4 regions of the Cytobacillus sp. FSL R7-0696 genome follow, and region 1 is predicted to be linked to each of the others. Evidence: riboswitches for the same ligand, from Rfam matches in the RefSeq annotation. Region 1 holds a riboswitch; each other region holds the start of a gene.

Region 1 (7,620 bases):
AAAAAGGAAAGTGCTTCATTATGAAACAAACTTTCCAATCGATTTTTATTCTCTCAAATTATTCACACTCATTCTTGGTGGCTCCTCTAACCACCCATTTTCGATCATGATTTTTGTATTTTCTCTAATAAAAAACATGATATCTTTTACAAATAAACCTAATTTGATGTTGATGTCATCTCTTAAGCTAAAACCTGCACCAAATCCCTGACTACCGAGACCGAAATTACTTAACAAAAAGGTTAAATACATCATTAATTTATCAGAAAACGGTGGAATGTTAGACTTAGAAAGCGTAAACCCATGAATTGTCGGCACCCTAATATCATCCTTAATTAGGATGTCATATGTCCCCTCCAAAATATCCTTGCTGAGCTCTTTCCCTTTAATAAAATAGTCTTTCACATCTGTATGAACTGCCGTTTGAGCAAATCCGGTCATAAGCATCATGCCAACTGTATTCGTTTGAATGGACTGGTATAAGTAACTAAACTCAATCGTATTAATATCTCTTTTTTCACCAAACAGGCGATAACCTTTGGTATAATTCATATCTGAAACAAAGTCGACCGTTGTAGGGACATTAATAAAATTAGGTAATGGGTAATATCCCTCATCCACCGCATAATTTAAGAACTTTTGATAATATTTCTGCGTTACATTTGTCATTTCACGATATAAATCAATGATATCATTTCGATAGGACGTTGCTATATGAAGGGTGTATAGTCCCATGCTGATTTCCTTTAAAACCATACACAAGAGAATATCAAATCCCTCTCCTCCAAAAAGTTTAGGCGCTTTTAAGTTCACATCGGCATTAGTAAAGCCTTGAGGTATAACAGCACCTTCATCTTTAAATATCTGTTCAATACGGTGGACATTTGGCTCTAACTCAGACCATAAACCTTGCATAAGCTTTTTCGCTTTTTTATCCTCGGACACTTCTATAAAATGTTCTAAAACCCTTAATATCATTGTCTTCTTTTGATAAGTAATCCACAGTGCACCAATTTCTGTAGATGTCATTTTACTTCGATTGACCATTCTGTCACCTACTTTTATAAAATAACCATTCTTGTGACTAAGTTTTGCTATTCTCCTACTAAATATTCCCTTTATATCAAAAAAGCTAGAGGACAGGGATAGTCGTTCCCTTACCTCCAGCTTTCTAAATTATCCCCAAAGCATACGAAAACGCATAGCTGCATCAATTACTCTAGCTGTCGCTCCTTCATGCCTGGATGCATACTTCTTTCGATTGACACAATCAATTAACATTTGATCACATTGATAACAATGGCCATATCGATCAATGCAGGCATCATGTTTCTGACAACAAGAATCCACATAATTGATGGGCTTGCCTGGACCGCTACAACCCGGGCCACAATACCGATAACCTCCAGGCAAACAAAAACCTTTTTTATTAAACCTGTTCACTATTTTCACCTTCTTATCCTTTTATATATAGTACAAACAGTAAGTCCATTTCGCCTGTGACCTTACCTAATAGGGGAATCTTTTTATCAATTTATTTCAGTGCTTATTGGTCAAATCACATAAAAAAAGCCAACCTATCGACAAAGGATAAGTTGGCAATTATTGAATTCGACTAAACTTAATCAAAGCAAATATAATTGGAACTATCGTGGCAAGTAAAAACACGGGCAAAAACCAAATACCTAAAGAGTCCGCCCATCCTAATGCTACTCTAATGGATTGAATAAGTATAAAGCCGAATAATGCGAGGCAAATATTCTTTGTGACATTTAGCATTTTTCTACTGGTTAAGTAAAATGCGGCTGCATTTGATTCATTGATGCGTGCAGGGTAATTATGAATATGAGGAAGCCGTTCAAATATCCCCATCATGAACCATAAAAACACGCCGATAATTGGTAAGATAAATAATTCATATTTAGAACCCCACCGATCAACTTCCCCTGAAGCATTGTAATGGCCCGGTACTTGTTCAGGTATAGCTGACCAAGAAACAACTAAGAATATAATCGACCCAATGAATACAATAAGACCAAGTATGTCGCATCCCCATTCCCATTTTGTACGAGGCAATTTAAGTACTGGTCTATCCATACCCCATTCCTCCTCTTTCCGTTCGTCTTTCCAATACATACGAAGGAAAAATGAAAAAGTTTCATTCATTAGATAATCAAAGGCAACTAGTTCATACAGGGAATTACGCGATGGCTCTATCTCCCTTTTTCAGGAAAGGAAACAGGGGCGTCGCAATGGTAAGATATCAGTGTTGATGTCTTTTTCTTTAAGAAAAACATAAGGTGAATCGCCTGTGACATGCGATCAACAAATTATATGGTAAAGGAAGGAAGAATGGTTCTTTTATAGGCAGGTTAACTTCACTCTTTTCACCCTTTATAATGCAAATCGTAATAAACCTACGTACATTGTTTTAACGCTTGCGTGATATCAGCCATCACATCTACAGGATCCTCTAAGCCAACAGAAAGGCGGATCATTTCGGGACTCACACCCGCCTCCGCTTGTTGCCCTGGTGAAAGACGAGCATGAGTTGTACTCGCTGGATGAATAATGAGCGTTTTCGCGTCACCAACATTTGCTAAATGTGATACCAGCTTTAGTGAGTTGATAAACCTTTTAGCTGTACTGATTCCCCCTTTGATGCCAAATGTAAAGATTGCACCTGCCCCACTCGGAAAATACTTCTTTCCGAGATGATATTGCGGATGGCTTTCTAACCCAGGGTAGTTCACCCTAGAAATATGAGGTAACTCTCCTAGCCTCTTAGCCAAAACTTGTGCATTAGCGACTTGCTTTTCTACTCTGACACTTAATGATTCCAAACCTTGAATAAATAACCAGCTATTGAAGGCAGACAGCGTTGCCCCTAAGTCATGGCCAAGTTCAAATCTTGCTTTAAGAATAAACGCTTTTTCCCTAGAAATTTCAACATAGCTGCGATTACCAATAGCAGGCTTTTTCTCATTAAAGGAAGGAAATCTTTCGTTACTCCATTCGAATCTTCCTCCATCTACAATCACCCCACCAATTGCCGTCCCATGACCACCAATGAATTTAGTTGCTGAATGAACGACTATATCCGCACCAAATGCAAGCGGTTTTAGTAAAAATGGCGTAGTGAATGTATTATCTACTACTAATGGTAGACCATGACGTTTCGCTATCTCACTTAACTTTTCTAAATGTGCTACCTCCATATTCGGGTTGCCAATTGTCTCTGTAAAAATCGCCTTTGTCCTTTTATTAATTTTTCCTTCTAAAGATGTAAAGTCCGTCCCATCAACAAAATGAACATTGATGCCGAATGTACTAAACGTTTCTGCGAATAAATGGTAGGTGCCACCATAAAGAGCCTGTGTAGAAACTATCTCATCGCCTGCTCTTGCAAGTGTTAAAAGGGCAATGGAAATCGCTGCTTGCCCAGATGAAACAGCAAATGAGGCTACGCCACCCTCTAACTGTGCCATTCTCTCCTCAAACACTGCATTGGTTGGATTTGCATTCCTTGAATAAATAAAGCCAGGCTCTTGCATCTGAAATAAGCTTGCTGCATGATCGGTATCTTCAAACACATAGGATGAAGTCATGTATATTGGAACAGCTCTCGCCTTTGTAACAGGATCTGGCACTTGCCCCCCATGAAGCGCTATTGTATCAAATTGGCGATGATTCATTTTTCATTCTCCTCTCACATTTCATTTATAATAAACAAACTCGACTCGGAAACAATCTATCAGTGATGAGCTTTTGAGTATGCCAGCACAATGGTTGTTTTTTCATAAATTGAATTTGAAACATCATTTTTTATGTCCACCACCTTTTTTCAAGAGCAGAAAAAAGACCACTTTCAATAAAAAGAGATTGTACTCTTCTATCGAAAGCCGCCTTTAGTCGTCTAATCGGCATAAATAAAGCCCCTCTTGCTAAAAGAAGAGGAACTCACGATATATCGCCATATCCTCAACTTATCTATCTTGGAATTAGCACCGTTACCTAGTTTTGGTCGGTTGCTGAGGCTTCAAAGGGCCAGTCCCTCCACCTCTCTGGATAAATTGAATTTTTTAAATTTTAAGATTCATTAATTATTAATCAGAATAACCTTATCATCCAGCGCTGTCAACAGCTTTTTATAATGAATCTTTTATGCAGCGTAAAGTCTTTCTTTCGCCTTTATTACCGACACCCAATATTCAACTGGAGATACAAAGGATTGCAAATAATTCAGCTCTTTATTATACATAAGAGCCTCCACTAAAAGATAAACAGACGTATCATGTAAATCGTTAACAATCATATCAAGCAAAGTTGCTTTCATATTCATAATATCTTCATAATCATCGATGATGGCCAACTTATCATCTAAATACGAAAGAAAAGCTTGTAAATGAACAACCTCTTCTTGTAATTCCTTCCACCCTTTATCCTCAGCTAATGCGTTTACATAATTAACAAATCGATTGTACTCTTCATGACTATCTCTTTTAATTTTCTCTGCTAATATATCAAAAAATACATGATTGGACATATCCTTATTGTTCACTATTAGAGCACCACCTTTACTATTTGTATAAAATTATAGACCTTCTCTTTTAAATATTCAATAAAATCACATCAAACTATTTTCAATTAAGGGGTCGCGTGGTGTGTAGTTTTAGTCTAAATTAAAACAAGTGGATTAGATATAAGGGTCATACAATAATTTCCCCTTCAACTTTTACGCATTTGGATGAAAGGTGAGCCATTACTAGATGTATACCCAGCTATTATGTATGCTTTGTTTCGCCCTTTTACCCGGTTCATCATTCGATTTGCTTCTTTTTAGCTTCGTTTTGCTCTTTACGTAGATCATAAACTAAATCTCTTTTAGCTGTGGTAAACAACTTTCCCTTTGATGCAACCGCCTCATATAGAGTAGGATTTAATCATTCAGCCCTTTGCTCGATAGCCAAATTGTGCAGAGATTTCTTTTCCTACTTTTATAATAGATTGACTTTTATCTGCAGAGGGGTCTTTTGGAATCGACTCTGAGAAACCAACTACTGTTATCGCACTTAATAATTCTTGATTATAATTAAAGATTGGTATAGACACAGAAGATACAGTAGGAATCAAGGGCTCATTAGCAAAGGCAATCCGTTCCTGCCTTACGCGGTTGATTTCTTCTCCCACATTCCCTTTTCCTTCTTTCCCCATAACCTTAACCCAATCTTTAGTTGTAGCTGAATCAAGGAAGCTCTCGAATATTTTCCCAGTCGATGATAGCGGTGGTAAAAGTGAGCCTAACTGCGCCCCAATATTATAGGCATGTCCCGGGTTCCATATTTTCGAGATAATTGGACCATTATATGTCCACGTAGTTAATAGGCATGTATTGTCTAGTTGCTGACTTAAATCCTTTAAATAAGGTAGAACACGTGAAATCACATCTTCCTGCCCTATAGCTGCCACCCCATATTCAATTAATTTACTTCCAAGTTGATATTGTCCATTATGTTTATCCTTGTATAGAATGTCTAATTCCGTAAAAGTGTTCAAGTATTTATATAGATTACTTTTCGTAATTCCTGTTTTTTCTTGTATATCAGATAACCTCAATGGTTCTCCACTAGCAACTAAAAGGTCAATAATTCTCATACCGACTTGAATCGATTGGATCGTAGCTTGTTTTTGATTTTTCATGTAAAAAACCCCTATTTTATATTTTTTTTAGTATATCAGAAAAACACTATGTTTTCTGATTTCATCCATGTTTTGCATCCTTTCGAAAGGATTTATTTTTCAAAAAGTTTAAAAAACCACAACAAATTCACTTGAGTTTATCTGAAAATTAGGATACTATAAATTTATCATTAATAGATAACATCGTTCACTATTAATGGAATTTAAATAACCGATGAAGAAAGAGTCTAATAAACGCTCATTAATAAAAGGTTTTATGCCTAACACTTCCACACAAAGCGTTTTACTCTTTGATCACGCAATTCCAAGACAAAAAAACTTTTCATAAAGGAGTTTGAATATGAAATTAGTTACTTTCACTCACAATAACAACACACGTATCGGAGCAGTTACAGAAGGAAATGAAGTAGTAGACTTAAACTTTGCTTACCAAGCTTTTCTTGAAGCAGAAGGTAAACTACGTTCTGAGTTAATTGCTGAAGCGTACATTCCAGCACAAATGGAAGGTTTCCTACAAGGGGGAAATGAAAGCCTTTCCATCGCAAAGGAAATGGTTGATTATGCATTAAATAATCGTGAATCGTTCAAACATCCACTTGTACATGCATTTGAAGATGTAAAAATCGAAGCACCTGTAACAAAACCCGGAAAAATCATTTGTGTGGGTCATAACTACCGTGAACATATTGCTGAAATGGGAAGAGAATTACCGCCTCACCCAGTAGTATTTGCTAAATTTGCTAACACAGTTATTGGACCACAAGATGATATTCCATTCTATCCAATTTCTGAACAATTAGATTACGAAGCCGAATTTGCTTTTGTTGTAGGTAAAAAAGCTAGAAACGTAGCAAAAGAAGACGCACTTAATTATGTAGCAGGATATACAATCGCTAATGACGTCACTTACCGCGATATCCAACGTCGTACACTTCAATGGTTGCAAGGTAAAACAGTTGAAGGTAGTGCACCAATGGGTCCTTGGTTAATCACTTCTGATGAATTACAAGATCCATCTGGTTTAGGTGTTCTTTTAACTGTAAATGGTGAAGAAAGACAAAAAACGAATACAGCCAACTTTGTTTTTGATGTTCCAACGCTTGTTGAGTTCTTATCTAACTTAATGACTTTAGAACCTGGTGATATCGTATTAACAGGGACCCCTGGAGGCGTAGGATTTGCACGTGATCCTCAAGTATTCTTGAAAGATGGCGATGTCGTTCGCATTGAAGTAGATAAAGTCGGCGTTCTTGAAAATAAAGTTTCAAAGGTGGAAAAATAATTATGAGCGAAACGAAAACGATTCAGCAATCTATTGAGTCTATTCAAACATCATTAGATCAAATCATTGAAACCGTTTCAGGATTATCTGAAGAAACCATACGTTGGAACCCATCAAAGGAAGAATGGTCCATTATGCAGGTTATTACTCATTTAAACGAGGCCCTACCTTATTGGCTAGGTGAAATAGATACAGTTGTAAAAGCCCCTGGTTCCCAATGGGGACGAGGCTTACAGGACCCTGCTCGCCTTGCAGCAGTCGAAAATACTGAACATCAATCAGTTGAAGACGAATTGAAAAAATTATCGCAAATAAAACAAGATGTTCAAACCCATTTATCTGTTTTATCTGCTGACACATTGGCTCAGGAATCACCTCATCGTAACTTTGCTAAATTCGGTAATAAATCTGTATTCTTTATTGCTGATCACTTTATCGATGAACATGCCGCTGGTCATTACAACCAAATTCAACGTAACTTGTCTAAGCTAGCAAAATAATATTAAGGTGGCGAAATATTATGGCTGAAAAACATGCATATATGGAGGATCAAGACGTAAAGGACTTTACGAAAGAAATCCAAGAATATCATCTCGGTCCATTATGGGAAGCCATCCCAGCACTGATGAACCATACAC
Region 2 (7,620 bases), 730 kb from region 1:
GGCCTTGACCAATCCATAGAAAGGCATTAGAAAACTCACCAATTGCTGTCCCACCAGATGTCAGTGGCATATGGTTATAAATAGAGTATCCTTCTGTATAAGTCCGATGTAATCCCGCTACGATGTACATACTGCTCAATGTTGCTAATAAATCGGGAATACCTATCACAACAATTAAGAACGAATTAAATAATCCAACTGCCACTCCAACGATAATTGGTAATAGTAGAACTAACCATAGAGGTAAATCATACCAAACCATCAATGAAGCAGTAAAAACAGTTGCTAATGACATCGTGGAGCCAACAGATAAATCAAAGCCGTCAACTACTAATGTAAATGTGACCCCGAGCGCGAGCACAGTGACAATCGAAATGGAACGTAATATATCTGAAAAATTATCATAGGTTAAAAAGAATGGGCTCACACTTGTAAAATAGAAAATAATAAGAATAAGTAAAGTAATTGCCCCGTATTTAAATAGAAATGCGATCAATTGGTCCTTCATGATTGACTTCCTTTCCACCACTTGCATATAACAGAATCTTTTCTTGCGTTGCCTCTTTTTGCGCAAACTCTTTCACGATTTTGCCATCATACATCACTAATACTCTATGGCAAACTGTTAATAATTCTTGGATTTCACTACTAAAATACAAAATGGCCTTGCCTTCCTTTGCAAGCTGTTGAATTAGTTTAAGAATTTCTCTTTTCGCACCGATGTCCACACCCTTAGTAGGCTCATCAAATAAATAAACCTTCGCTTCACTTGATAACCACTTACCGATAACGATCTTTTGCTGATTTCCCCCACTTAAATGATTCACCTCTACGTCCACATCATTTGCTTTCACCTGCAAAGTTGAAATTACTTCTTCAGTCGCTTTTCTCTCAGCCTTTCTGTTAATAATTCCCCCTTTTACGTACTTTTTTAGCTGTGGGAATGTTACATTCTTCGATATCGTTTCATTAATGAATAGACCTTCTTTCCGCCTTTCTTCAGGAATATGAGTGATACCACAAGCAATAGCTGTTTTTGGATGCTTCACTTGTATCTTCTTACCAGAGACTCTGATTTCTCCTGACGCGGCTGGTGTATTTCCAAATATTGTTTTTGCTAGTTCCGTCTTTCCCGCACCTACTAATCCTGCAATTCCTACAACTTCACCTTCATATACATTTAAACTAATATTTTGTAACTTTCCTAGATTGAGATTCTTAAGTGCTAAAACCTCTTCCCCTCGTTTATAACTGTGCAGAACGTTTCTTTCCTCATGCCATACTTCTCCAAGCATTTGTTCAATCACCATTTCCTGCGTTATCTGAGCAATTGGTACGGTTGAAATCCGACATCCGTCTCTCATAACCGTTACCACATCTGCAATGGCGAATACTTCAGGTAATCGATGTGTAATAAAAATACAACCAATTCCTTTTACTCTCAGTTGCCTAATTACATGAAATAGTTTCTCTGCTTCTCTATGTGATAATGGAGCGGTTGGCTCATCAAAAATAATGACTTTAGTCGTTTGAACTAACGCCCGAGCTATGAGAACCAATTGCTTTTTAGCAAGACTTAGCTTTGAAGCTGCTTGGTTTAGATCAATATCATTCACATCGAGTAATGTTAATGGTTCCTGCGCCTGACGATGTAGATCCTTACGAGAGAAGTACCACCCTTTCTCTTGTGAAAAGCAATCAAGCATAATATTTTCTGCTACAGTAAGCTGTGGAACAATGGCTGTATCAACCTCCTGATAAACGCAAAATATTCCTTTTTCTTTCGCGTCACTAGGGTGTTGAAAAGTTGCTTTTTCGTGGTTAATCAAAATTTCTCCTTGGTCTTGTCTATATACCCCAGAGAGAATCTTCATTAATGTACTTTTCCCAGCTCCATTTGCTCCAAGCAAGGCATGTATTTCTCCTTTATGAACCACTAACTCCCCGTTCTTTAATGCCGTAACTTTTCCAAAACTTTTACTCATCTTTTTCATTTCCAAAACAACTTCACTCATTTAAAGGAGACCCCCTCCATAGATAGGAAAACCGACTCTCTAAAAGTCGGTTGACTAGCTACAAACCATTTCATTCAATTGCCCTCAAGTGCTTTTAGTTCTTCCGTATAGCCTTGTTCACTTTCTCCCCAACCATCAATATATTCATGCAGTTCATTTGTTGTAATGGCCTCATCAGGTAATTGACTTTTCTCTACAAAAACAGGATCAAGGATAACTTTTTCTTTTGGAGAATCACCATTTAATTTTTGGTACAAATATCGAACTTGAATACGACCAATATCTTTTGGATCAACGGCAGCTGTCGCTTCCCATGAACTGTTTTCTTTTTGTATCAGTTGCAGATCCTCGTCACTCATATCAATCCCGTAGACTTTAATATCTTCTCTTCCTGCCTGCTCTAGCGCTCTGACAGCTCCTTTAGCAAACTCATCCCACGCTGCCCAAACTGCTGTTATTTCACCTTCATTTGGATATTGTTTTAGGATTGCTTCCATTTGTGCTTGAGTATCTAATGCTGTATTGTCGGTGGCAGCACCAAATGCTGCTACTTCCTTAATATCTGTATTCTCTTTTAAAAATTGTTCGTAAGCTACTTGTCTTCTTTCCATCGGGGCAAATCCAGCTACCCAAATCTTAACAATATTCGCTTTTCCTCCTGCATCTGCAGCAAGCTTGGTTAATGTCAACTTCGCCATTTCTTCATCGCCTTGTTGAAGTACAGTTACATCTTTCACTGCAATATCAGCATCAAAGACCACTACAGGTATATTTTGCGCAGCCGCTTTTTCTACTCCTTGCGTTAACGCTTCCTTCGTTCCATGATCAATTAATATTCCATCAAATTTTTGATTAATCGCTGCATCTAAATTGGAAGCCATTTTTGCTAAGTCACCTTCAGAAGTAAATACTTGAACGGTTCCACCAAACTTTTCTACCTGTTCTTTTACCCCTTCAATATATTGTGCAGAAAAAGTTCCTAAATTAATTTGCATGATTAGTGCGATTTTTTTATTAGCTAACGGATGTACACTATTCTCTTTAGTTGATGCAGTTGCTTCACTACTTGAATTGCTTCCTTTTGGCTGGCAGCCTGCCAAGATTAAAATAGAAATAATAAGAAACGCTAATAGTATACGATTGTTCTTCATGCCCTAACTCCCTCTTCTGCTTTATTCAATTGTGCCAATTTGTTTCGATCAGCTTCAAAAATACCTTTTTCAGTAATGATTGCAGTGATTAAATTAGCAGTTGTCACATCAAACGCCGGATTAAACACTTTCGTTCCTTCTGGTGTGATTTGGTTTGGTCCTAGATGAGTCACCTCTTCTGGCAACCTCTCCTCAATCGGAATATCTGCCCCTGATGCAATAGAAAAGTCAAATGTTGACAATGGCGCAGCTACATAGAAAGGAATTTGAAAGTAGTTTGCTAAAATAGCTAGTTGCCATGTACCGATTTTATTCGCTGTATCTCCATTGCTGGCAATACGATCTGCCCCGACTATAATCGCTTCAATCCCCTTTGTTGCTATTGTATGAGCAGCCATATTATCAGTAATGACCGTTACATCCACATTGGACTGTTGAAGTTCCCAAGCAGTTAGGCGCGCTCCCTGAAGAACCGGTCTCGTTTCACAAGCATATACTTGAAAGTCAACACCCTTTTCCTTACCTAAATGAAACGGCGCTAGCGCTGTACCATATTTTCCCGTAGCAATCGTCCCCGCATTGCAAATCGTTAATACCTTATTCCTTCCATTCAATAGACTTAGTGCATTTTCGCCAATTTGCCGACAAATCTCCTCGTCTTCTTGATGTATTTGCTTTGCTTCTTGCTCCAAACTGATAATTGTCTCCTCTGTTGAATACAACGTTTCTATTACTTTCATCATTCGATCCAAAGCCCAGAACAAATTAACAGCTGTAGGTCTTGAACCCGCTAGATAAAGATAATCTTCATGAATTCTAAGATGGAAAGTTTCGATGTCGACACCTTCGTATTTTTTTGCAGCAATCGCTAAACCATAAGCAGCAGTTATTCCAATAGCTGGCGCCCCTCTCACTCTCAACTGAATAATTGCCTCAAAGACATCTTCAATGGTTTCGAGTTCTACCCATCTTGTTTGATGGGGTAATAAGGTTTGATCAAGAATTTTCAATCTACCATCTTGCCATTCAATTGGTGTTGGTATACTCATGATGTATACGCCTCCAGTTCCTTAAGAAGTTGCGAGATTGTTCCTATGTTTTTGCGATTAATAATCAAGGATGAACCTAATTGAATCGTTGCCTTTTTCACATATAATCTAATTGAACTATCTTCTATTCCATCAAGATCCTTCACATGAGACAATCCGATTGTTCTCCGAATTAATTCACATCCCACTACTCCGATAGCATCTTTAAATACTTTAGCTAGAAAAGATTCTAGAGCGCCTGGTACTTTCGTAAAAGGATGAACAACAGAATTTTCCCAAGCTTCTGAAAAATAATGAGAAAACACATCCCATACTTCTTCAATCTGTTGACGAATAACGATTCTATCGTTTCCGTTTCGTACAAGTACTTGGAAAATAAGATGGGCAATATATTGACCGACATCAAATCCAATCGGACCATAAAAGCCGAACTCAGGATCAATCACCTTCGTCTCACTCTTACTCGCAAATATACTCCCTGTATGTAGGTCACCATGTAGTAAGCTCTCTGCTTCTGTGAGAAAAGCATATTTTATTTTGGCTACTTCAAGCTTCAACTTGTCATTAGCCCATAGTTGCTGAACCACTTCAGCCAACTCAGCTTCAAAATCATTCGTTTCCACATCAAAAAATGGATCGGTGAATACTAAATCCTCAGTGATTTTACATAGTTCCGGATTTGAAAATTTAGCGACCAATTTCTTTTTCTCAAACGGATGAAGAGCAAAATCTGAAGTTGAAAACAATGTCTTTGCCAGGTACTCCCCAATATGAGCTGATAACTTCGGATAATGATCCCCTTGAATCAATCCGTCTCTTACAATTGTCAGATGGGAAAGATCCTCCATCACAGTTAATGCTAGCTCTTCATCTGTTGCTAGTACTGCTGGGAGGAGGTGAGGAACGAATTCACCATGCTTCTTAAGGACTTCTGCCTCCAGTTTTGCTCTTTTAAGTGTTAGTGGCCAGCTTTCTCCGACTACTTTTGCATAAGGGAGTGCTTGCTTAATAATTACACTTTTACGATTAGAAGTAATACGGTAAACATAATTCAAATTACCATCACCAATCTCTTCCACCGTTATTTTTTCATCCGGTAAAAACAGCTTTAAACTCTTCACGTATTCACACGCAGATTCCTCTGTCAAAGCGCGGTAACCTATATTTTCTAAAACAGCCATATCTCTTCCCCCTTATTTCTTTATTATCTGTGGCACAAAACAGGGGTGACTACATGAAGAGATGTAGTCGGACCTGCTTTGTCACTACAGAAACAAAAATGCCCCTTTCCAGTACAGAAAGAGGCATTCGTCATGACGATTTTGCCTCTCATCTTTCAGAATAACTTCTGAATGGAATTAGCACCGTGCCTTACATTAGGCGCAGAAATTCTCTAGCTGCGCCTCGTTTCACAACGATATTACGGTCGGTTGCTGGGTTTCATCGGGCCATATTTCCCTCCACCTGCTCTTGATAAGAGTATAAAAGATTCATTTTTTGAAATATCTTGAGCAAATACTAGCACCGATTATAAAAAAGTGTCAATCTTTTTTTAAAAAACTTTTCATCTTTTTAAAGATAAAGGAATTTTGTCATATAACGTAAAAAATTCTCTGTTGACAGATAAAACACCTGGTGACATAATACAATTGTGCAAAAATTTAAAACGATAATCATAAATTTTCTTATCAAGAGCAGGCGGAGGGACGAGCCCGATGAAGCCCGGCAACCGATTCTAAATGAACACGGTGCTAATTCTTGCAGCAATCATGCTGACAGATAAGGAGAAGGTTCTATCACTGCGAACTAACCCTCTTCTTATTGATTAAGAAGAGGGTTTTTTATTGTCAATGTAAATTCGAAATCATCAGGGAGGGTTCTCATATGGGAGATGTAATTGCAACTTATCAAGTATACGCAAGACCCGGTTCATTAGAGAAAAAAGCAGAGGATATCGCTTTAGGATTAACGATAGGCTCGTGGACAGCGTTACCATTACTTGAGCAAGAACAATTACTAAAACATAAAGGCAGAGTCACTGCACTACAAGAGTTTTATGATGATGAACATCCCAATCGATTCGGTGAAGTAAGGTGCGAAATTAGTATCGCCTACCCTACATATAATTTCACATTTGATATTCCAGCAATCTTAACAACCGTATTTGGAAAGTTATCTCTAGATGGTGAGGTAAAATTATTAAACCTAGAATTTGATAATGAGGATCTTTCTCGTTTTCCAGGACCAAAATTCGGTATAAAAAATATAAGATCGAAACTAAATACTCAAGACCGCCCATTACTTATGAGTATATTTAAAGGCATCATCGGCAGGGATATTCACTTCTTAAGAGAACAGTTAAGAGACCAGGCTATGGGAGGCGTTGATATTGTAAAAGATGATGAAATTCTTTTTGATGTCAACATCTCTTTTGAAGACAGAATTATCGCAGGTAAAGAAATACTAGATGAAGTCTATGAAAAGACTGGAAAAAGGACACATTATGCAGTCAATTTATCTGGGAGAACAATGGATTTAGTAGATAAAGCAAAACATGCGACCGAATTAGGGGCGGATGCATTATTATTCAATGTTCACACTTACGGTCTAGATATGCTCCAAACACTAGCTGAAAACAGTGAAGTGCAGTTACCTATCATGGCACATCCTGCATATAGTGGGGCCTATACTTCTTCAAACTTCTATGGTGTGGCTCCTGACTTATTACTCGGTAATCTTACTCGCTTAGCAGGCGCAGATTTCTCTTTATTTCCTTCTCCATATGGTTCTGTTGCCATGGAAAAAGAAAAAACCTTAGCTATCGCTAGACAGTTAACCGAAGAAAATGGCTTGAATCAGGCATTCCCGGTCCCCTCAGCAGGCATTCATCCAGGTTTAGTTCCGTTGCTTTATCATGATTTTGGCAATGATTGTATCATTAATGCGGGCGGAGGGGTCCATGGTCATCCTGAAGGAGCAGCAGCTGGCGTGAGAGCCTTTAGGCAAGCCATTGACCACGTCATACAACAAAATACTCATCGTGTAACAAAAGCGCAAGAATTGGAAGCAGCATTAACAAAATGGGGAGGTACGTCGTAAAAGATGACAAAACCAATGATTTTTTGTGATTTTGATGGAACAATTACGAATAACGATAACATTGTAAAGATTATGGAGCATTTCGGTCCTATTAAGGCAAAACAGATCAAGGAAGATATTTTAGCTCAAAATATCTCTATCCAAGAGGGTGTTAAAAATCTCTTCTCACTTTTACCAACAAGTAAAAAAGAAGAGATTATCCATTTTGTATTAAATAGTGCAGAAATTCGTGAAGGATTTTCAGCTTTTGTTAGATATACACACGAAAACGATATCCCTCTTTATATTGTTAGTGGTGGAATTGAC
Region 3 (7,620 bases), 1.2 Mb from region 1:
AGTTGTTCCATTATTAAGTGATTCAAAGCAGCTGTTCTCCTTTAGTTATGATTTAATTAACGTGCAGGAAGTGAAATTTTAACATTAGATCGTTTCTATTTAAAGGTTCTCTTTAATTCTTCCCATAATAATGACATCTATAAAATTAGAAAAGCGCAGGGCGTCCGGAGCTAGACAAAGCCTCGTTAAACATTTCATATAACGCCAACGCCCTTATATTATCTGCACATACATCTAACTCTAATCTGATGAGCCCTAACTCTTCATCGGCAAGCTTTACTATTCGCTCAAGAAGCGTCTTACCAATCCCTCTTCCTTGTACTTCTTCATTAATAGAGATGGACACATTACCGCTATATCTCAACTTTCCACTTCTCTCTTCTAAGGAAGCTACCCCTCGAACATGACCGTTATATTCTGCAACAAATACATGGTCTTCTTTTGTAAGTCCTTCAATATAATCTTCAATATCTTTTAATCTCCCCGATGATAAGGCCATTGTCTGTTCGATAATAGCATCTTGCCTATGCATTTCATGAATATCTCTTGCATCATTTATATGTATCGGTCTAATCTTTATTTCTTCCCCCATGTAAAAACTCCTTTTTTTTGTCAAACTGTTCTGAATGAAAACTTATAAACTAAGACTACCACTTTTTTTAGTTTGAAAAATATTGCTTTACCTATTTACGAATGAACAGTATAAAAAGTTTCTTACCATTGCACTGACATAATCACTACGATACAAAATATATATGAAAGGAGGCATCGAGATATTTTATGAGCATCTAAAGGAGGGTAATTTGAATATGCTTGCTTTGTTCAGTCTTTTTTTAGTTGTCGGCTACAGTTTCTTTTTCTTTATTAGTGCCGTTAGAAAAAACAAAGAAATAGCTACCCAATATTCTAAATGTATTCCCATGGTGGTTGGTATGACGAGTAGCTTAACAATCGGTTTGATTATATCTGTGTGGTTACCAGAAATGGCTAAAGCAACTGTATTATCTATTCTCATTAGCGCTGTCATTGCCATTTTTATAGGACTACCGTTTAAAACAAACGGACTCGTTGAAGCTCAAGCGTCAAGTCTCATGGGAAGTATGATGGGGGCAATGCTAGGTATTATGTTAGTACCAAGCGAAGTTACATTTATGATCATTAGCATGGATCTGATTTATTTAATTAGTATTTTTGCCATGATGCTTCTCATGCACAAAAAACATTCATTAAAGGAAGCATTGAAAAATCGACCTGTGCCCTTCTATCTAACATTCCTATTAAGCATCGCCATTATCTGCGCATCGGGAATTCATCAAGAAGCGAAGAACTCAATTCATCCGATTGAAGAAAACACCCCACAAGTAGAACACCATCACTAGTTTAAAGATTAATTTCAATTATGTTATTGACTTTTCATGTAATAGATAATATTATGAATATAATTTAATAAAGCATTTTCTCTTATAAAGAGCGGCTGAGGGACTGGCCCTGCGACGCCCGGCAACCATTCATATACCCATATGAACAGGTGCTAAATCCTGCAAAATACTATTTGGTATTTTGATATATGAGAGAGGTTACTACTATTCTAGTATATTTATGCCTCTCATGATGAGAGGCATTTTTGTTTTTATAATTACATCAAAAGAGAAACGAGGAGAAGAAATGACTGCAACAATCGTAAAAGGGGCTCCAGGATATTATTTATTAGGTTCAGGCATTCTAACAGAACTCCCCGACCTACTTAAAGATATTTCTGTTTCCAAATACCATATCATAACCGGTAAAAAAGCTTGGCAAGCCGTGCAGCCCTACTTGCCCAAGGAAGTAATAGATAACAACATTCACCTTCATTACATAGATGGTCACACTACCTTAAAAAAGGTCCATGACATCCAAGAATTATTAACAAATGATGGTGCTAATGGCGTAATTGGTATTGGTGGTGGGACAGCATTAGATATAACAAAAGCAGTTGCGATTGAAGCATCTGTTCAATCCATTCTTATACCGACAATCGCAGCTACCTGTGCCGCATGGACACCTTTAAGTGTTTATTATAATGAAGAAGGCAGCTTTACTCATTATACCGAGTTTCCTATTGCGACAACCCTCGTATTGATTGAACCGGAAATTATTGCTAAAGCGCCTATTACTTATTTAAAAGCAGGAATTGGGGATACATTAGCCAAATTTTATGAAGCTGAAGCTCTAATTGAAAGTCTTTACCATGAAAAAACACTACCTGTACCTAAACAAGTTTCGCAATTTTCAGCCAAAATTTGCCGAGATACATTGCTTAATGATGGTGAAGCAGCACTACAATCAGTAGCAAAAAACGAAACCTCACCAGCACTTATTCGAGTGATTGAAACGATTATCATGACTGGGGGTATGGTCGGTGGATTCGGCGAAAAGGCAGGACGAATCGCTGGTGCCCATTCGCTTCACAATGGACTAACCGTAGCGAATGCAGCCAAAGATTTCCTTCATGGGGAATTAGTCGCTTACGGGATTCTTGGTCAATTGGCCATTGAAGAAAAATGGACGGAAGTTGATTACCTTCTCCCGTTTTATGAGAGCTGGCAATTGCCAAGTAGTCTCTCTACTCTAAATATAGATGTGAATGACGAGCAATTAATGAAAACAATTGTGAAAAAGGCGATACGTCCAACTGAATCGATTCACTTTATGAAAAACGAGATAAGTGAACAATCTGTTTTACAAGCACTTCGATTATTAGAGAAACAAAATGAACAAAAAGGAGTTCAAACATCATGAAAAAATGGTTATTAACTGGAACATTCTTATTATCTTTAACAGGCTTAGCTGCATGTGGTAGTGATGAAGCCAGCAACTCTACAGAAGGGTTATATGACGATGAAGAATTAGTCATTGGTGTCACTGCAGGTCCACATGAGCAAATCTTAGAAAAAGTAATTGAATTAGCTAAAGAAGAAGATATCAATATTAAACCACAAGTATTTACTGATTATGTGATGCCAAATGTTGCATTAGCTGAAAAAGAGATTGACTTAAACATTTTTCAAACAGAGCCTTATTTTAATGCATTTAAAGAAGATAGAAATTTAGATTTAGTTAAATCTTTTGATACCGTGTCATTCCCGATGGGCATCTATGCACTCAATGTAAAAGATGTAGCTGAATTAAAAGACGGCGCAAAAATCGGTCTTCCGAGTGACCCAACAAATAGTGGCCGAGCTCTATTACTATTTGAAAAAGCTGGATTAATCGAATTAGATCCTGAAACAGGTATTAATTCAACAGTTCGTGATATTGAAAAAAACAATGGTAACTATGAATTTATTGAACTTGACTCTGCTCAAATCGCTCGTCAGCTAGAAGAGCTTGACGCTGCAGCTATTAACACGAACTTTGCGATTGAAGCTGGTTTTGTTCCTTCTAAAGACGCTATCTTTATCGAGCCTAAAGATTCACCTTACGTAAACCACGCTGCTGTCCGTACGGAGAATAAAGATGATGAAATTCTTGAAAAATTAGCTGATATCTACCGCAGTGAAGAAATTGAAAAGTTTGTTGAAGAGGAATTTGACGGATCAGTTATCGTCTCTTGGTAAAATGATTAAAAATGAGCGTTACGGAGGGAGCATCAAATCATGATAGAGCTTAAGAATATAACCAAAACCTTTACAGGAAAACAAGGAAGCATCCATGCATTAAAGGATGTCTCACTATCAGTGAATCAAGGCGAAATCTACGGGGTTATCGGATACAGCGGCGCTGGTAAAAGTACATTAATTCGCTGTGTGAACTTACTTGAAAAACCTGATAGTGGTTCTGTAAAAGTTAATGGGGTGGATTTAACCACGCTGACACCAGGAAAACTCCGTGAAGCAAGAAGTCATATCGGCATGATTTTTCAAGGGTTTAACTTATTAAAAACAGCAACAGTTTATGATAATATTGCTATCCCTCTTAAACTAACAGGATTAGATAAGAAAGAAGTAAAGAGCCGCGTTAATAAATATTTAGAGATTGTCGGTTTAAGTGAAAAACAAAATGCTTATCCAGCTGAGTTATCTGGTGGCCAAAAGCAAAGGGTTGCTATTGCACGTGCATTATCGCATGAACCAGAAGTATTACTCAGCGATGAAGCAACAAGCGCCTTAGATCCAGATACAACAGAGGCAATTCTTGATTTGCTCTTAAAAATCAATAAAGAATTAGGAATTACGATTCTCCTTATTACACATGAGATGAATGTTATCCAAAGGATTTGCGATTGTGTGGCCGTTATGGAAAATGGGGAAATTATTGAAGAGGGGCGAACGAAGGATATCTTTACCTCTCCTCAACACAGTACAACAAAAAGATTCGTTAATAGCTTATTTTCACATGATATCCCCGATGATCTATTAGAGGAATTAAGTGAAAGTGGCCAAGTGGCAACATTATCTTTCTTTGGTGAATCATCAGGTGATCCTGCACTTGCATTAGTAACAAAAAAATATGATATTTTCCCTAATATCTTATCTGGTAATATTACAAGATTAAAAGATGAAGCATTCGGACAGTTGCTTGTCCATTTTAAAGGCGATACAGCAGAAATTAACAAAGCCATACAATTTTTACAAGAGAAACAAGTCCATGTGGAAGGAGTGACACTCAATGAACGCCATCAACGAATTTCTTGATGCATGGGGTGCTGATTTATGGGAATCAACGATACAAACTTTCCAAATGGTTGGTATCTCTCTCGCTATTTCCATTCTGATCGGGCTACCATTAGGGATTCTTCTTGTTTTGACTAGACCAGGTAAAGCCCTAGATAATAAATTTGTATATAATGTGCTCAACATAGTAATTAACGTCATTCGTTCCGTACCTTTTATTATCTTATTATTTTTCATTCTACCGTTTACCAAGTTTATTGTCGGTACATCGATTGGTGTAAAAGGCGTAATTGTCCCACTTGTTATTTATACTGCTCCATATATTGCACGCTTAATGGAATCAGCATTACTTGAGGTTGACCGTGGGGTTGTCGAAGCCTATGAAGCAATGGGAATTAAAACAAGACATATTATATGGAATGTACTGGTTAGAGAATCTCGCTCTTCAATCGTTCTTGGACTAACGATTGCAACAATTGGATTAATTGGTGCTACTGCAATGGCAGGACTCGTTGGCGGCGGAGGACTTGGTGACTTAGCCTACCGTTATGGACATTTAAGATATGAAGTTGATGTGATGTATGTCACAGTCATTTTACTGATTATTTTAGTACAAGGATTACAGTCATTAGGGAATTTCTGGGCTGCGAAGTTAAAGAAAGATTAAAACAAAAGAGCCGAAGCGAATGTTCGGCTCTTTTCTTATTTCTGCTTGCAAATTCTTAAGAAAACTGGAGATGAAATTGTTCCTCTTAACTTTATCTCTCTTCTCTTCTTCTCTTTAATTTCTCCCCAATTGCTAAAAATGATGGGACTAAGATTGGTAGCATAAGCAAGCTCAGCATGATTAGCCCAATTATCACAACTAGCGCCACTTCGATCAGTGTAATAACACCTGAAGGGATTAATGCAGCAAAGGTTCCTCCTAAAATAATAGCGGCCGATATCACTACTCCACCTATATTTTTCGCTGCCGTTAAGATCGCATTTACTGGATTACCATCCACTTCATTAAAACGCATCATAAGAAAGATACTATAATCGACCCCAAGAGCGATAATCATAATAAAGCCAAAAAACGGCACATTCCAGGCGAGTTCACCTACGCCGAGAATAGATTGACTCATCCATTCACTAATACCTAATGAAGTATAGTAGGCTAATAGAAGTGCAGCAATAATATATAACGGCTGCATAACAGAACGGGTAATGACCATTAGAACAATGCCAATGCCAATTAACATTATTGTTGCCGTTCGAGCGAAATCTTCTGTAGCAATATTTTGTAAATCTAGATTTTGCTGTGTTTGCCCACCGATTGCATATTCAGCATCTTGTAAAATGGTTGCATTCAAGCTTGCCGGTACTTGACGATTGACTTCCTCCATTACCTTCATCGCTTCATTTGTATAAGGATTTTCTTCTAACACTATCGTCAACGTCGTCATTTTTTGATTATCTGATACATACATATCAAGTGCTTGCTGGAATTCCTCTCCTTTTAACACTTCCTCTGGAATAAAGAATTTCTCTGAAGCTTTCGAGTCACTTAAGCCACTAAGATACTTATTTGCATCCTGTAAACCTTCTCCTACTTGATTTAGTCCATCTGTACTTTCTGCTAATCCCTTTTGTAACTCCACCATTTTCTCACTTAAATCATTTAAACCTGTTTGGAGCATGGTTTGCCCCTCATTAATTTGAGCTAAACCAGACGCTAATTCACCCGTTTTTGTTGCCATTTCGTCTGATGCATTTGCACCATTTGCTAACCCTGCTTGCAATTCATTTGCGCCTGACTCTAATGCAACTAAACCGTTTTGCAGTTTTTCTAAACCAGCATCCACTTGCTCTAGTCCTGCATTCGCTTCTGCAAACTGCGTCATCGCTCCTTCATATTGCGGATGGACAGCTTCTAATTGCGCATTTAACTCCTCAACTTGTTGCTTCGCCTCCCCTGCTGTTCCTAATGCTAATTGCATATGTTCATCTGAAGCAGCTTCGGGATTTTCTTCAATATAGTTTGTTAATGATTGCTCAATTTGCGTAAATGCTAAAGTCATGCTTGTTACAGCAGTATTCATCTGCGAAAATACATTGCCTGTATTCGAAAGACCTGTTTGCAGTTCTGTATAGCCACTCAATAATGTGCCAGTTGCACCAGAAAGCTGTTCCACACTTGCCTTCACATCTGCAACCCCTTGATTTAACTCACTTGCCCCACTACTACCTGATTGAATTCCAGTTGTTAATTCATTCAGTGCCTCAACTAAGGTCGACGCTCCGTTTTTAGCATTTGTTGTTCCATCAATGAGTGTTTGCACATCTTCTAATTGATTACTATTTTGATTGGCTGATAATTCTCCTTCAGCAGAAGATAAACCATCATGTATCGATCCTACCCCTTTGTTAGCATCCCCAATCCCTTGATTTAATTGATCTGTTTGATCATTTAAATAGAGTTCTGGTATTTTTTCTCCAGCTGGTCTTGTTACAGATTGTACCTTGGATACGCCATCTACAGCTAATATTTTCTCTGTCAATTCATCTATCGCTTGCAATGACTCTTGTTGATTGAGTGATTGCTCATTTTTTATAACTAATGTTGCCGGTGCTGAGAACCCAGAAGGAAAATGGTCTTCTATCCGATTGATCCCCTGTTTTGATTCAAAAGAATCATCTACTTCAAGAAGGTCGTTATAGCTTAATTCTCCCGAGTATTTGAATACAAATGGCAAAGAGATAAGGAGGACAATAAGTAATGAGAGAAAAGGACGCATTATTGAATGTCCTGATAGAAATCCCCAAAATTTACTGTCTGCATGACCATCAAATTTCTTAGATGGCCAAAACATTTTCTTCCCTAATACGTACATGAAAAATGGATTAAATGTATACAACACTCCGACAAGGACTGCTACACCAATAGCTACTGCCGAACTAGCTTGATACAAGCTAAATTGAG
Region 4 (7,620 bases), 2.8 Mb from region 1:
AGACGCTTGCATCACTCTTTAAGCCATTAATCAATACATCAATCACTTCTTTACGGCTGAATGTGGAAGGTGGCTGTTCACCCTTGCTTAATAGTTCTCGTACTTTTGTGCCAGATAATATCACTCGATCTTCTTGTTCATGTGGACATGTTTTATTTGAAACCATCCCTTCACAGCGGTGGCAGTAAAAGCTATGTTCAAAAAATAATGGGGTAATTCCAAGTTCTTCTTTAGTAAATTGTTGGAAAATATATTGGGCATCGTATGTACCGTAATAATTCCCAACACCGGCATGATCTCTGCCGACGATAAAATGTGTACAGCCAAAATTTTTTCTGGCTATGGCGTGAAACACTGCTTCTCTAGGGCCTGCGTATCTCATCGCTGCCGGGTAAACACCCAAATGGACACGTTCACGAGGAAAATATTCTTTTAGTAAGATGCGATAACTTTCTAAACGGATATCAGCTGGGATATCATCTGCTTTTGTTTCACCTACTAATGGATTTACAAATAAGCCATCGACCGTCTCAAGCGCAGCTTTTTGAATATACTCATGCGCTCGGTGAATCGGATTACGCGTTTGGAAACCAACAATTGTTTCCCACCCCTTTTCTGCAAACAAAGCTCTTGTATCTTTTGGCTCTAACCAGACATCTGCAAATTCTTTCTTTTCCGTTTTTCTAATGAGGATGATTTCTCCAGCTACATAAATATTGCCTCTTTCAAAAAGTCGTTTGACCCCTGGATGGGCTTTATCTTTTGTACGATAGACCGATTGTGCTTCTGTTTCTAAATCAGGTTCGAACCACTCAGAAACAGTAATTACACCATAGGTAGTATTTTCTAAAACCAAACGGTATTGCTCCCCTTTTTGAAGTTGGGCAGCAATCGTAACATCAACAGGTAATGTGATGGGGATGGACCATATTGTCCCATCGCTTAATCTCATTTCATGAACGACAGATTCATAATCTTCTTTTCCTAGAAAGCCTATTAATGGACTAAATAATCCAACGGCTATTAGCTCTAAATCACTTAGTGCAACTTTGTCAATCTCTATCGACTTTGACACTTTAGAAAAATCAAATTCTGGCTCAAATCTTTGAATTAATGTTCCTCCATGTGGGCTAGGTATGCTCATCTGTTTACTCCTTTTTTTATGAATTAGTATGCAAGCCGCATTCTGTTTTCGTTAAGCCTTGCCAGCGGCCAGCACGGGAATCATCACCGCCACTAGCTGGTTGTGTACAGGGAAAACAACCAATGCTCGGATAATTTGCATCATGTAAGCTGTTATAAGGCAACTGCTTTTCTTTGATATAATCCCACACATCATCTATACGCCAATGAATAAGTGGGCAAATTTTGATATTAGTGAATTTCTCATCACGGTTTAAGAAATTTGTCTGTTTTCTTTCAGGTGATTGCTCGCGCCTAAGTCCAGATATCCAAGCTTTTTTTTCTTGCATTGCTTCTTGTAAAGGCAACACTTTACGTAATTGGCAACATTGATTCGGGTCGCTTTTCCATAATGCTGACCCATATTGTGTGGCTTGTTCATCCAATGTAAGCTTAGGTTTTTTCATCTCAATTTGAAGCGTAGGAAAACGTGATTTTATTTCCTCGATTACTTGGTATGTTTCAGGAAAGTGTAAATCGGTATCAAGAAAAACAATTCTGGCATCACTTTTTATTTGTGCGATGAGGTCAATTAGAACAATAGCTTCAGCACCGAAACTAGAAGCGTACACAATTTCCTCTTCGTCATATGTGCCATAAGCCCACTCTAGAACCTGTTTGGCTCCTTTCGTTGATTGATCAATAGCGAAGGTAGCAGAAATGTCTTTCCAGTTTTTATAAGAGAGCGGTTGATTCATTTAATCCCCCTTTTCCAATAAAAAAAGACGGCATTTCCTCCGTAAAAGGAAATGTCCGCCTTTAGTTGTCTAATCAGCGAATCTTATTATTTTTTTATTTATCACCTTCTTAAATAAAAAACACCTTTTCAAAGAGAAAAGGTGTAGGATGGAAAATTTTTGACACCTTATCTTTCAAAATGAATCAACATTTTGCTGGAATTAGCACCTTGCACTAAGCAGGTTGCCGGGTTTCATCGGGCCAGTCCCTCCACCTCTCTGGATAAGAAAATATTGGATAAGATAAATCCTAACATACTATCAATAAAAGTCAAGACAAAAATCTAATTTTTATGATTTGTCTGAATTATTTAACTGAAACTGATGAATATACATAAAGTTGAGAAAAAGTTTATTTTTTCTGAGAGCGTGTCCCAAATATCCTCATAAAAGAAATAACGTTTTATAAAGGGTGTAACTGCCGTTAAAGATTAGTTAAACATATAGTAAAAAAGATGGTGCGAGCTTCTTTTTTGATGGTCTCAATTGTTCTTTGATACTAAATCGAAAAACAATCATATTAGGAGAATTATATACTGCATTTACAACTAAAAGATTTCCTCCACAAGCTGCCCTAGAAATATTAATTACATAATACTTCTCACTTAGCTAAAAGTAAACTTTCAACCTACCTTCATTCTCTTAAAGTAGGATTAATAAGAATAAAAGCTTTATCCCAACTTTTCTTGTGTTTTTGGAGCCAGATGTAAGTCAGAACATTTACCAGCCTTCAAAATAAAACTATCAGAATATTCAGGATATTTAATTTCTAATTTTTTTCCTAGCTTAATGACTTTATCCAAATCTACACCCGTTGAAATACCCATCTCTTCAAAACCATGAATAAGGTCTTCAGAGGAGATATTTCCAGTGGCGTTTGGTGCATAAGGGCAGCCACCTAGTCCAGCAATCGAGCTATCAAAATCCCGAACACCCATTTCATAGCCTGCTATGGCATTGGCAAAAGCCATCCCTCTCGTATTATGCAAATGCAAGGAGAAGGATAATTCTGGGAATTTATTAGTGAGATGCCCAATAATGCGCTTAACTTTTACTGGATTTGCCATCCCTGTTGTATCAGCTAACGATAACTGATATATTCCCATATCTATATATCTTTTGCAAATCTCTTCAATTCTCACCAAAGGTACATCCCCTTCGTAAGGACATCCAAATATGACAGAAATGCTGCCTGATACACCCATAGAAGCTTCTGCTGCGCGTTTTACTAGCGGTTCAAAACCTTTCATTGCATCGAACGTTTTGCTATTAGCGTTACTGATACTGTGGGAATCTGTTGCTGAAAGCATTAGTTTTACTTTATCTACTTCTGCTTCAATCGCTCTTTCTAATCCTTGTAAATTCGGGACAAGCGCACGTAGTTTTACCCCTTGCTTGCGCTTAATTTTTTGCAGTACTTCAGCAGCGTCCGACAGCTGAGGAATCGCTTTTGGGTGAACAAAAGATGTGACCTCAATTTGCTTGAAACCGCAGTTAATCATTGAATTAATCCATTCGACCTTTTCTTCTGTAGGAATGATTTCTGCCAGACTTTGAAAGCCATCACGGGGGCAAACTTCAGAAATAATGACCTCTTCTTTCAAATTCATGTTTTTCCCTCCTTAGATTACGTTATTTTCTCTTAGGATCTCAATTTCTTCATCATTATAATCAAGAATGCCAGAAAGGATTTCCTCATTGTTCTCTCCCAAATCTGGACCTACATTACGAACAGCCCCAGGTGTCTCAGAGAATTTAGGGATGATACCAGGCATTTTTATTTTTCCTAGACGAGGGTGGTCGACCTCTATGATATTTTGTCGTTCTTTATAGTGAGTGTCTTCGAATATATCTTTAATACTATATATTGGACTAATTGGGACCCCATAATCATCTAGCAGATTCTGCAATTCTTCTCTATTAAATTGTTTCACCCAATCGGCAACAATACCGTTTGTTTCCTCAAATCGGCTAAGGCGGGCGGCATTATTATGATATCGCTCATCTTCAAGCATATCTTCCCTGCCCATTGCAGCTGCTAAACGTTCAAATGTACGATCAGAGCTAGTGACAAGAGACATCCAGTGACCATCTTTTGTTTGAAATGTTCCTGCCGGACTGGAGTGTCCGCTCAAACCTGGCGTACGCTCTTTCACGATTTGCTTTTGATCATATTCCGCAATAAGAAATTCCATCATTCTAAACATAGATTCATATAATCCGATATCAATATATTGTCCTTCCCCTTGTTCTGCTGTATCACGATGATATAGGCCTGTAACCGTTGCAAAAGCAACGTAAATTCCCGTCACATAATCTGTTAATGAAAAAGACGGACTGATGGGAGGTCGATCTGTGTATCCATGTAAATAAGTAAATCCGCTATAGGCAGTCGCTGGTGTACCAAATCCTGCTTTACTGGCATTGGGACCTGTCTGACCATACCCTGTAACCCTTGTCATGATTAAGTTCGGATTCTCTTTCTTTAAATCTTCGTATCCAACCCCCCATTTTTCCAATGTTCCTGGTCTGAAATTTTCTATTACTACATCTGACACTCTAACAAGCTTTCTTAAAATTTCTTTCCCTTCTTCTTTATGCAAATCTAAAGTAAGTGATTTTTTATTTCTTGCTAAAGCTGGCCACCTTAATGGTTCATCCTCACGAAAAGGACCCATGCCTCTTAATGTATCCCCTTTACCGGGAATCTCTACTTTAATAACCTCAGCTCCAAAATCCCCTAGTAATGTAGCGCCAAAAGGTGCCGCAATCATTGTAGACAAATCTAGCACTCTCTTACCAGTTAGAGGGCCATATTTCTGTTTATTTTCCATTACTTTTAACCTCTCTTCTGTCTAAAAAATATACTTTTAGTTCAACTCCAATAAAACAAATATTTTCTCAATATTCGTTTCCGTTTCTAAATGGGTAATAAAATCAATTATTTTATCCTGTTGATTGCTGCTGTAGACGGTAGATGTCAAGGTCTTAAATTTTTCTATTAATTCGCTTTCAGATAGTTTCTTACCCGGCCCGCCCTTTGCAATGTCTACACGTTCGCTATATATATTTCCATATGAATCTATAATTTCCACTCGAGCGGGCATTTGAAGAGGATAATCCTTTTCGAGCTCATCAGAATATTGAACAAACACCTTTTTAGCGAACTCTTTTATCTTTTTATCCTTGTGCAGCTGTTCTATGAAAACAGATTGATTTGCCTTTTGATGATAGAGCTGTACAGCAATAGCAAAAGGAATGCTAAACTTTGATGACAGTATATTTTCATAATCCTGATGTGATAAAGAGGATGCTCTTGCATAGGTATATACGTTTATTTTTTCTATCTGATCTGGACCAAGTTGCTGTTTGTCAATAATAGACTTAACGGCATCAATAGGTGAATGTACATAACGACAAAAAGCATAGGGTTTAAAATAATTGAGTTCAATATCCCAGGGCGCATTCTTACCTCTCTCTAAATCAATCCAATTAAATCCACTGCCGAGAATAGTGGAAAACACAGTTGAAACATTATTTTTCGGCGCCAAATGATTGGTACGGGCAAATATCACACTTTTCATTCCCATTTCAATCGCATGGCCAGCGTAAATATTTCTAATTAATTTACCTTCTAATGCCGATGTCCATAAGGTTGGCAATGAGAAGCTAGCGCTTAGGTTCACACCTTCTTGAAATGTTGCTTTATCTGCTCCATCAATCATGAGCGCAGTTGCTGCAGCCCCCATTACTCCCCATGTTCCATGAGCATGTGCTTCTGGTGATAGAGTAGTCGCTCTACCAAATCTTGAGCAGTATTCATAGCCTTTAATAATTATACTAATCAGTTCTTGTCCAGAAACATTTTTACTCCTCTGCAGCATCGTGAGAATAACAGGAATCACATGGGCCGCAGGGTGGCCTTTACTATATTGGTTTCCTTCATCCATCTCTGTAGCCACACATGCCGTACCATGTACAAGTCCAGTACTATACTTATCTGCATGGAGGGTAGTACCAAGCAGCTGATAGCTACCCGTTCCAGAAAATTGCTTAGCTAATTCGAGCGTATCTTGTTGCTGCATGCCAGCAATCAAAGCTCCTAATGTATCTAGCAAGATCCATTTAGCTGAATCAATTGTTTCTTCATTAAAGTCTGACCAAACTGCATCATATATTGCTGAAGCTTTCTTGATCAATCGGCCTTCTCCTCCTTCTCTTATTCAAAATAGCCTAGGCTATTGCTGATTTGTCTAGCTCCCTCATTTATTTTTGCAATTAATTCCTCCTCATGTTCTGGCGTAAGTCTCTGGATAGGACCTGCAATCGTTAAGCTTGCGATCATCTCTTTGTTTTGATCAAATATAGGTGCAGCAATAGCAAAGCTCCCAGGAACCCTTTCACCTTTCGTAACACAGAAACCACGTTGGTTGATTTGATTGAGTTCTTCTCGTAATGCTTGAATAGGGATATGACTGTTTTGCATAGCTAGATTATCGAGTGTTTTTTCTCTGTCGGTTTCCTTCTCGAATGCAATCAATACCTTTCCTGAAGCACCTAAATGAAGTGGCTTTCGTTCTCCAATTCTTACAAAGTTTCGGACATCCTGAGGACTATCAACCTTTTCTACGCATACTCGATTAAGGTCGTCCTTAATATTAAGTTCCACTGTTTCGCTCGTTTCTTCTACCATTTTTTTCATTATCGGTATGGCGACATGCCTAAAATCCAATTGGCTTTGAACAATGCTACCCAGCCTAAAAAAATTAACACCTAAAGAGTATCTATGCGTATCTTTGTTCCTTTCAATATAATCAAATTCTTCTAGTGCGTTGAGGATACGAAAGACGGTGCTTTTAGGGTATCCCAATTCCTCTTGTACCTCACTAATAGATAAGCTTGTTCTATTCATAGAGTACAAAGATAGTATTTTAGCCATTTTTTCAATTATTTTCATTTTGTGAACTCTCCAGTCTATCAAAAAACTATTCGGTGCAAGGGTCTTAATTGGCTAGACCTAAATAAGATTCTCTAAGTTTATTATCCTGCAGCAAAGATTCTGCTGTACCTGACATCACTATCTCTCCATTTTCAATCACATATCCCCTATCAGACATGGATAATGCTTGATGTGCATTCTGTTCAACTAATAGGACAGTGACACCCTGTTGCTTAATCTCCTTAATAATGTCAAATACTTGTTTTGTTAATAAAGGCGATAACCCTGTAGAAGGCTCATCTAATAATAGAATCTTAGGTTGAGCCATCAGTGCTCTACCTATTGCAAGCATTTGTTGCTGGCCTCCACTGAAGCTTCCTGCCATCTGGTTTTCCCTTTCCTTTAAAATCGGAAATAGCTTAAAGCAGTACTCGATATTTTTCTTCATATTTTTACGTGCCGCTGAAGAATAAGCACCTAACTCTAAGTTTTCACGTATTGTCATTTCAGTAAATAACATTCTGCCTTCTGGCACCTGTATTAATCCTTCCTTGACAATATTTTCTGGTTGCATTTTTTGTATATGCTTTCCATTGAACTCTATTTGTCCATTGGTAGTAGAAATTAATCCAGATAAGGTCCTCAACAAAGTAGTTTTCCCTGCACCGTTCGTTCCTAGTATACTGACTAATTCACCGGAGTTCACTTCAAAAGTGATATTTCTTAACACCTGTAAATTTCCATAACCTGCATCCAGGTTCG

What was found. A riboswitch is a leader RNA that binds a small molecule or an ion and turns the genes downstream of it on or off. The one in region 1 is predicted to bind S-adenosylmethionine.
Region 2: linked by a shared signal. The riboswitch ahead of mtnK (S-methyl-5-thioribose kinase) and the one ahead of MKX29_RS06735 (O-acetylhomoserine aminocarboxypropyltransferase/cysteine synthase family protein) in region 1 are both predicted to bind S-adenosylmethionine.
Region 3: linked by a shared signal. The riboswitch ahead of MKX29_RS12855 (iron-containing alcohol dehydrogenase family protein) and the one ahead of MKX29_RS06735 (O-acetylhomoserine aminocarboxypropyltransferase/cysteine synthase family protein) in region 1 are both predicted to bind S-adenosylmethionine.
Region 4: linked by a shared signal. The riboswitch ahead of MKX29_RS20965 (phosphoadenylyl-sulfate reductase) and the one ahead of MKX29_RS06735 (O-acetylhomoserine aminocarboxypropyltransferase/cysteine synthase family protein) in region 1 are both predicted to bind S-adenosylmethionine.

The regions. Positions count from the first base shown of each region.
Region 1 covers NZ_JBBOWA010000001.1:1,281,104-1,288,723, forward strand. Annotated here, with positions in the region: gene MKX29_RS06720 (DUF3231 family protein) at 46-1,047, opposite strand; gene MKX29_RS06725 (Parvovirus coat protein VP1-like protein) at 1,177-1,443, opposite strand; gene MKX29_RS06730 (DUF1648 domain-containing protein) at 1,603-2,097, opposite strand; gene MKX29_RS06735 (O-acetylhomoserine aminocarboxypropyltransferase/cysteine synthase family protein) at 2,418-3,695, opposite strand; SAM riboswitch class I at 3,984-4,075, opposite strand; gene MKX29_RS06740 (hypothetical protein) at 4,163-4,561, opposite strand; gene MKX29_RS06745 (IclR family transcriptional regulator) at 4,948-5,700, opposite strand; gene MKX29_RS06750 (fumarylacetoacetate hydrolase family protein) at 6,041-6,982, shown strand; gene MKX29_RS06755 (DinB family protein) at 6,985-7,482, shown strand; gene MKX29_RS06760 (cupin domain-containing protein) at 7,503-7,620, shown strand, end outside.
Region 2 covers NZ_JBBOWA010000001.1:551,301-558,920, forward strand. Annotated here, with positions in the region: gene MKX29_RS02830 (ABC transporter permease) at 1-508, opposite strand, end outside; gene MKX29_RS02835 (sugar ABC transporter ATP-binding protein) at 477-2,015, opposite strand; gene MKX29_RS02840 (sugar ABC transporter substrate-binding protein) at 2,090-3,166, opposite strand; gene mtnA (S-methyl-5-thioribose-1-phosphate isomerase) at 3,163-4,215, opposite strand; gene mtnK (S-methyl-5-thioribose kinase) at 4,212-5,396, opposite strand; SAM riboswitch class I at 5,542-5,695, opposite strand; SAM riboswitch class I at 5,898-6,001, shown strand; gene MKX29_RS02855 (2,3-diketo-5-methylthiopentyl-1-phosphate enolase) at 6,100-7,314, shown strand; gene MKX29_RS02860 (2-hydroxy-3-keto-5-methylthiopentenyl-1-phosphate phosphatase) at 7,318-7,620, shown strand, end outside.
Region 3 covers NZ_JBBOWA010000001.1:2,506,233-2,513,852, reverse strand. Annotated here, with positions in the region: gene MKX29_RS12870 (hypothetical protein) at 1-26, opposite strand, end outside; gene MKX29_RS12865 (GNAT family N-acetyltransferase) at 146-592, opposite strand; gene MKX29_RS12860 (hypothetical protein) at 804-1,379, shown strand; SAM riboswitch class I at 1,459-1,574, shown strand; gene MKX29_RS12855 (iron-containing alcohol dehydrogenase family protein) at 1,666-2,781, shown strand; gene MKX29_RS12850 (MetQ/NlpA family ABC transporter substrate-binding protein) at 2,778-3,599, shown strand; gene MKX29_RS12845 (methionine ABC transporter ATP-binding protein) at 3,639-4,676, shown strand; gene MKX29_RS12840 (methionine ABC transporter permease) at 4,651-5,322, shown strand; gene MKX29_RS12835 (MMPL family transporter) at 5,414-7,620, opposite strand, start outside.
Region 4 covers NZ_JBBOWA010000001.1:4,097,023-4,104,642, reverse strand. Annotated here, with positions in the region: gene sat (sulfate adenylyltransferase) at 1-1,144, opposite strand, end outside; gene MKX29_RS20965 (phosphoadenylyl-sulfate reductase) at 1,161-1,880, opposite strand; SAM riboswitch class I at 2,045-2,149, opposite strand; gene MKX29_RS20960 (hydroxymethylglutaryl-CoA lyase) at 2,591-3,529, opposite strand; gene MKX29_RS20955 (CaiB/BaiF CoA transferase family protein) at 3,542-4,753, opposite strand; gene MKX29_RS20950 (MmgE/PrpD family protein) at 4,790-6,118, opposite strand; gene MKX29_RS20945 (IclR family transcriptional regulator) at 6,139-6,876, opposite strand; gene MKX29_RS20940 (ABC transporter ATP-binding protein) at 6,923-7,620, opposite strand, start outside.